DNA from 3 places in the Rhizorhabdus phycosphaerae genome. Region 1 is predicted to be linked to each of the others. Evidence: predicted binding sites of a transcription regulator. Region 1 holds the regulator's gene; each other region holds the start of a gene.
What was found. The regulator LexA, encoded in region 1, represses DNA repair genes until DNA is damaged. The targets are predictions, from matches to a motif close to GTTCCNCNCTTGTTCT.
Positions count from the first base shown of each region.

Region 2: the regulator LexA is predicted to act here: its motif matches at 1,198-1,213, upstream of G6P88_RS19960 (S24 family peptidase).
Region 3: the regulator LexA is predicted to act here: its motif matches at 1,023-1,038, upstream of G6P88_RS01085 (DNA recombination protein RmuC).

Region 1 covers NZ_CP049107.1:2,367,909-2,370,170, forward strand. Annotated here, with positions in the region: gene G6P88_RS10820 (molybdopterin molybdotransferase MoeA) at 1-612, shown strand, start outside; gene lexA (transcriptional repressor LexA) at 670-1,335, shown strand; gene G6P88_RS10830 (VOC family protein) at 1,383-1,757, opposite strand; gene G6P88_RS10835 (GNAT family N-acetyltransferase) at 1,819-2,262, opposite strand, start outside.
Region 2 covers NZ_CP049107.1:4,279,879-4,282,140, forward strand. Annotated here, with positions in the region: gene G6P88_RS19950 (hypothetical protein) at 1-660, shown strand, start outside; gene G6P88_RS19955 (hypothetical protein) at 650-976, opposite strand; gene G6P88_RS19960 (S24 family peptidase) at 1,265-1,918, shown strand; gene G6P88_RS19965 (hypothetical protein) at 1,943-2,122, opposite strand.
Region 3 covers NZ_CP049107.1:215,490-217,751, reverse strand. Annotated here, with positions in the region: gene G6P88_RS01085 (DNA recombination protein RmuC) at 1-1,010, opposite strand, end outside; gene G6P88_RS01080 (adenylate/guanylate cyclase domain-containing protein) at 1,137-2,262, shown strand, end outside.

The sequences.
Region 1 (2,262 bases):
GGCGCGCTTCTGCCCGCGTCCAACGGACCGATGCTCGCCGCGCTGCTGGGCACCGCTGCCTGCATCGTCACCGACCATGGCATCGTCCGCGACGATCGTGAAGCGATCGCTGCGGCGTTCGATCGACTCGCGGCGGAAAGCGACATCATCATCACGACCGGAGGCGCTTCGGTCGGTGACCATGACCTGGTGCTGCCGGCGCTCGAACAGGTAGGAGCCAGGATCGACTTCTGGCGGGTGAAAATGAAGCCCGGAAAGCCGGTCATGATCGGCACATTGCGCGACGCGATCGTGCTGGGCCTGCCCGGCAATCCCGTGTCGGCCTTCGTGACCGCGATGCTGTTCGCCAAACCGCTCATCGCCCATCTTCTCGGCGCAGCCCGCCCCGTGCCGAGGCCCGCGACCGCGAGGCTCGCAAAACCGCTTCCCTCGACCGGCAACCGCGCCGAATATGTCCGCGCGCGCTGGGCCGAAGGCGCGGTCGAGCCCCTGTCCGGACAGGACAGCGCCGGGCTCGCAGCCCTTGTTCAGGCCGAGCTGCTGATCATCCGCGAGGCCGAGGCCCCCCCCCTTCCCGAGGGCGCGGAGGTGGAGATCCTGCCCTTCGCTTGACAAGATTCCTACAGTTGCCTAAATGTTCCCCGTCCGTTCCCGATGGGGTCAAAGACCATGCTCACGCGCAAGCAACATGAACTGCTCTGCTTCATCCAGGAGCGCCTGTCGGCGACCGGGGTCTCGCCTTCCTTCGAGGAAATGAAGGAAGCGCTGGAGCTCAAGTCCAAGTCGGGCGTGCACCGCCTGATCAGCGCGCTCGAGGAACGCAATTTCATCCGCCGCCTGCCCAATCGCGCCCGCGCGCTGGAAGTGCTGCGTGTGCCGGAAATGTCGGGAAAGGTCGCGGCGTCCACCGCCAAGGCGAAGGCTCCGGCTGTCGTGCCGCAGGCCGCGAACGAGAATGTGCTCGAGATTCCGCTGCACGGCCGCATCGCCGCCGGCCTGCCGATCGAGGCGATGGAGGGACAGAGCTCGCTCTCGGTTCCCGCCGCGTTGCTCGGCCCGGGCGAACATTATGCGCTGGAGGTGTCGGGAGACTCGATGGTCGAGGCCGGCATTCTCGATGGCGACTATGCGCTCATCCGCCGCGCGGAGACTGCCCGCGACGGCGAGATCGTGGTGGCGCTGATCGCCGACCATGAAGCGACGCTGAAATATTTCCGGCGCGAAGGCGGCATGGTCCGGCTCGATCCGGCCAACCGCTCCTATGATCCGCAGCGTTATCGCCCGGATCAGGTGCAGATCCAGGGCAAGCTCGCCGGACTGCTGCGCCGCTACTGATCCGATCGGCAGGCCCGGCCCCGCAATGGGACCGGGCGCCCATCAGCTCAGCCGAATTTGCAGGCCGAGAATTTGTTGCCGTCGAGATCGCGGAAATAGGACATGTAGAAGCCCGGGCCACGCTCGCCCGGCGCGCCTTCGTCGGCCCCGCCCAGCGCCAGCGCCTTGGCATGGAAGGCGTCGACCGCCTCGCGGCTTTCCAGCTCGAACGCGATCATCGTGCCATTGCCGGCGGTCGCATCCTTGCCGTCGAACGGACGGACGAGACCCAGCATCGGCTTGCCCTCCTTGCCGAACACCGCGCCCCCACTCGGATGGTCGAACATCTTCGTCGCACCCTGCGTCGCCAGCAGATCGGCGTAGAAGGCAAGCGCCTTTTCCATGTCGTTGGTGCCCACGGTGACGTAGCGCAATTCCATCATCTCTCTCCTCTTGTTCGGTCGGGCGGGTGATAGGGCGACCCCGGGCGACTGCCAATGCCGTCTAGCGCCCGACGCGCCGATCCCCGGCATCGAGCGCGAGATAGACGCTGTCGCACCAGCGGCCACCAACGAGCCAGGTCCGCTCGGCACGCCCCGTTTCCAGAAAGCCCAGCCCACGCAACAGAGCGAGCGACGCCGCATTGTCGGGATCGACGTCGGCGAGGATGCGCGGCAGGCGATGAACCGTGAAGGCGCGGTGTATCACGGCAGCCAAAGCCTCTCGCGCCAGCCCCTGCCGCCAATGGTCGGGGTGCAGGATGAAGCCGATCTCGGGAAAGCGGTAGAGCCCGGCCTTCCCGATTACCCGGCCTTCGCGCTCGATGACGAAGTCCTCTCCCTCCTCGGGCGGGATCGCCATCGTATCGGCCAGCCAGTCGGCGGTCTGCCCGATCTCGGCATGGGGCGGGGTCGACCAGTAGCGCATCGACCGAACGTCCGAGAGGAT
Region 2 (2,262 bases), 1.9 Mb from region 1:
TTTGCGCCTGCCGAGCCGGTTCAGGGCCAGGAGCCCGAAGCTCCATTGGATCTGAATTTCGCGACGTCGCTGCCGACCGACAGGCCCCATGCGTCTCCGGTGGCAGATTCCCCCATGCCCTCCTTCGTTTCGCCCGTGACGCCGAACATTTCGGCCGCCCCGCTTTATCCGCCGGTGGAGGAGCCCATCCGGCCGGCCATTCCGCGCGCCGCGGCACCGGGCCTCGACCGGGCCCGCCTGGAGGATCTGCTCGAGCGGCTCGAGCGGAGTCTGGAAAATCGTCGGGCCGCAGCGGCTGCTCGGCCGCCGGCTGGAGCCGCAGAGGCGTTGGCGCCGCAGGCCCCGCCTTCCGTAGCACCATTGGCGGTTCAGACCCCGGTGGTTCCGGACGCTCGGGCCGTCCCGTCATTCGATAGCGGTCGCACGGCTGTCCCAGCTGCTGAGAGCATCGCGACATTTTTCGCTCCCGACCCACTTCCCGGCGCGCGCCGCGAGGCGGAAGCCGCGCCCGGCCCGGTCTCTGAGCCCGCGCCGAGACTCGATCCCTTGCCAGTGAAGCGGCCGCCGGCTGCTGCCGGCCCCGGCGCGGCCAATGATGCGCTGCTCGAACAGCCGCTTCATCTCACGCTCGAGCAGTTGCGGCAGATGATCAGGCGCTGAGCGCGCTGCCGGCCTCCAGGGTCAGCGCCCGCAGGCGAACCATCTGTCCGGCCGCCTGGGGCTCGCCGCCGTCCACCGAGAGCTCGACGAGCAGGTGCCCCGGCAGGCGTAGGTCGGCCTCGATCGAGGCATGGCGCAGATCGCGCAGCGCGCCTTCGACGTCGGGTCCCTCCAGGACGACATCCAATATGTGCCGCTCGCCGTCGAACAGCAGGCTGCGCCAGGGGGTGGTGTCCGACCGCATCGCGTGAAGCCGGGCATTAGGGCGGCAACGCGATCGCAGCGCTGCGAGGAGCGCTTTTGCCGGATCGGTCATCGCGCCTGCTCCGGCATCCGTGCCTGTCGTTCGGCAAGATAGGCCCTCACCTTATGGACCGTTCCCGCACGCGGCTCCCGTCCCCTGCGCAGGCTCGCGACGAAAGCCGGATCTCCCAGTACCTCGCGACCGAAGCGGGACGGTGCGGTCCCTGTCTGTCTGAGATGTCGTTCGATATCCCGCAGAAGATACATTGACGCTTCCTTTCAGGCGAATCATATGTTCCCTATATGTTCTTTCCCTATTTCCTACTTGTCTAGGAAAAATCCTATCGCTATGCGGTGAGCCATGGCCGACGACGTTCGCAGCATCCTGGATGCGCTGATCCGCGAGAGAGGGGAGGATTATTCGTCCCTGTCCCGGCTGATCGGTCGCAATCCGGCCTATATCCAGCAGTTCATCAAGCGCGGGACGCCGCGGCGCCTGTCGGAAGAAGACCGTGTCAGGATCGCGGCCTATCTTCGCGTGCCCGAGGCACAGCTGGGCGGGCGGGCGGAGGCATCGGCCCGTCCCGCTGCCAGGGGCGATGCCCCCCTCCTGCAGGCCGTCCCCCGGATCGAGGTGCGCGCTTCAGCGGGCCCCGGCGGCATGGCGGAAATCGAGGAGCAGGGGCGTCCGATCGCTTTCGATCCGCTGCTGTTGAAGGAGATCGGCGCACAGCGGACGTCGCTGTTATCGGTGATCAGGGTGTCGGGCGATTCGATGGAGCCGACGCTATATGATCGCGACGACATCCTCGTCGACCGCAGCGCGACCACGGCCGTTTCGGGTGCCATTCACGTCCTGCGGCTGGACGATCTGCTGATGGTCAAGCGGCTCGTCAGAGAAGGGGCCGCCTGGATCATCTGCAGCGACAACCCCGCCTATCCCGCGATACGGGATTTCGATCCGGCGGCGCTGCAGCTCATCGGTCGGGTCTTGTGGTGCGGACGCAAGCTGTAGCGGCGCGTGCCCGTCCGTCGTGGGTCAGCCGCGACGGCGATCGTAGAAATAGAGCGCCAGCGTAATCGCCGTTCCGACGGCCGCACCGATGACGGTTCCGGCCGAAGGTTGTCCCTGTTGCGCGCCGATAAGGGCACCCGCGAGGATCGAGAAGGCGATGATTGCCCCACCCGCGCGGGACGCGCTGCCGCTTTGCTTTTCCATGCGTGCCCCATGCCACGACAGCCGTGGCGGCGCCAGCCATGTCCCGCTTGTCCCGACACGGGACAGGATGTCCCTCAAGGAGACTTAGTAAAGACGGTGTCGACCATCGAAGGCGCGGAAATCCGCCATTTGGGCGAAGC
Region 3 (2,262 bases), 2.2 Mb from region 1:
GTGCGCGCCAGCGCGACGAGGTTGATCGGCGTGGCGATCAGGACGCGGCGCTGATGCGCCCAGTCCCACAGCTCGGGGTCCTGCTCCATCGCGGCGGACAGGAAATGCTCTCCGGGAATGTACATCACGACATAGTCGGCGGCCTCGCCGAAGCGATCCCAATAGCTCTTCTGTCCCAACTGGCTGGCATGGGTGCGCAGGGCCGCAGCATGGGCCTTGAGGGACGCAGTGCGCGCGACCTCGTCGACCTGCTCGGCCGCGTCCATATAGGCGTTGAACGAGCATTTGGCGTCGATGATCAGCTTGCGCCCACCCGGCAGCCGCACGACGACGTCGGGGCGCAAGCGGCCATCCTCGGTATCGACCGAAACCTCGGTCGCGAAATCGGCATAGGGTGACAGGCCGGACTGTTCGAGCACGTTGCGCAGCGACTGCTCTCCCCAACGGCCCCGCGCCTTGGGGCTGGCGCGCAGGGCATTGACGAGCTTCGCGGCCTCATCGCGGACCTGACCCTGCCCTACCCGCACCTGCTCGACGGCCTCGCGCAGCCCGGCATAGCTGTCGACCCGCTCCTTCTCGACGCGCTGTAGCCCCTCCTCATAGCGCTTCAGCGTGGTTTCGACCGGCGTCAGCAGCGCCTTGAGCTGTGCCTCGCTCTTCTCGCCCGCCTGATGGAAGCGTTGATCCGCGCGCTCGAGAAACTGCCGCTGCGCCTGATCGAGCAGCCGGCTGCCGACCTCGGCGAACTGGGCCGACAGTTGATCCTTGGCCTCCTTCATCTGCGCGATCTGTGCCTCGAACGCCTCGGCGCGCGCGCTCCTCTCGGCGGCGAGCGCCGCCGCCTCGCGTTCGGACCGCGCAAGCGCCTCGCGCGCCGCGTCGAGTTCGCGCCGAAGGGTCGCAATATCGCCCGCCTGACTGGCAGCCATTCTTCCACGCACCACCCAGCCCAGGGCGAGACCGAGGAGCAGGAACAGGGGCAGAGCAAGCAGAAGATCGAGCGATGACATGGATTTTTCCCTGGAACAGAAAGCGAACCGTGCCGCCGCGCCATTCGGAATGCAAGAGCAACTGCGCTCTTTCCATTGGCGCAGCAGGGGCTAATATCGCCGCGGGGATTTAACGGGGGTCATTGCATGGCTGAACAAGGCCGGAAGGCGTCGCTTGGCGCGCGGGTTGCGGCATTCTGGCCGACGGCGCGCAAGACGCTGCGGCAGATCGGCACGACGCGCCTGATCGTGACGGCGATCTTCCTGGTGCTCGGCCTTATGTTCGCGCGCTACAGCTGGAACATCATGCTGGCCCGCGACGCCGAGCGCGCGCTTTACGACGTGCGCGCTCTCCTCGCCGCACCGCATGTCGAAACCGACCAGCGCATCGTGATGGTGACCTTCAACGAGGAGACGCTGCGGCTGACCGGACGGCGATCGCCGCTCGATCGTGCCATGCTGGCCAACGCTCTCGTCCAGCTCGACAAGATGAAGCCCAAGGCGATCGGCATCGATATTCTGATCGACCAGCCGACACCCGAAGACCAGACACTGATCGACGGCTTCCGGACGATGAAGACGCCGACCTATCTGGGGCTCGCGACGAACAAGAGCAACCCGGCCTTCATGACCTATGACCAGGAGATCTTCCTGCGGGATTTCCAGAAGAAGACCGCCCCCGGCAACGTCCATTTCACCAGCATCCGGCTGGAGGCCGACCAGGATGGCGTGATGCGCAGCTGGCCCGGCCAGCCTGCCGACCTTCCGCCGCTGATGGCCAATTCGCTGACACAGGGTTTTCCCGAATATCGCGACCATCAGGGCTCGATCCGTTATCGCCTGCCCGTCAATTACGAACGCCCCGTGTTCGACAAGCTTCCGGTCGAGTTGATCGCCAATCCCGATCTGCTCGAAGCTTTCAGGCCCCAGATCGAGGGGCGTTACGTCCTCATCGGCGGCAACATCCCCGACGTCGACCAGTTCACCACGCCCGCCTCACGTATGAAGGACCCGCAGACGGGCCGTGTCGGCGAGACGACGATCGGCCTCGAAATCCACGCCACCCTGCTCGGGCAAATGCTCGACCGCTTCATGTTCAAGCCGATCCCCCAATGGGGCCTTTGGCTGATCGCGATCGGCGTCGTCCTGCTCGGCGCGCTGACGGCCATGGGAAATCTCCGCCTTTGGAAGCTCGCACTGCTGTTGATCGTCCAGGCCGGCGCCGTCGTCGCCCTGCCCTTCTTCTGGCAGTTCCATGGCATCGACACGCAGG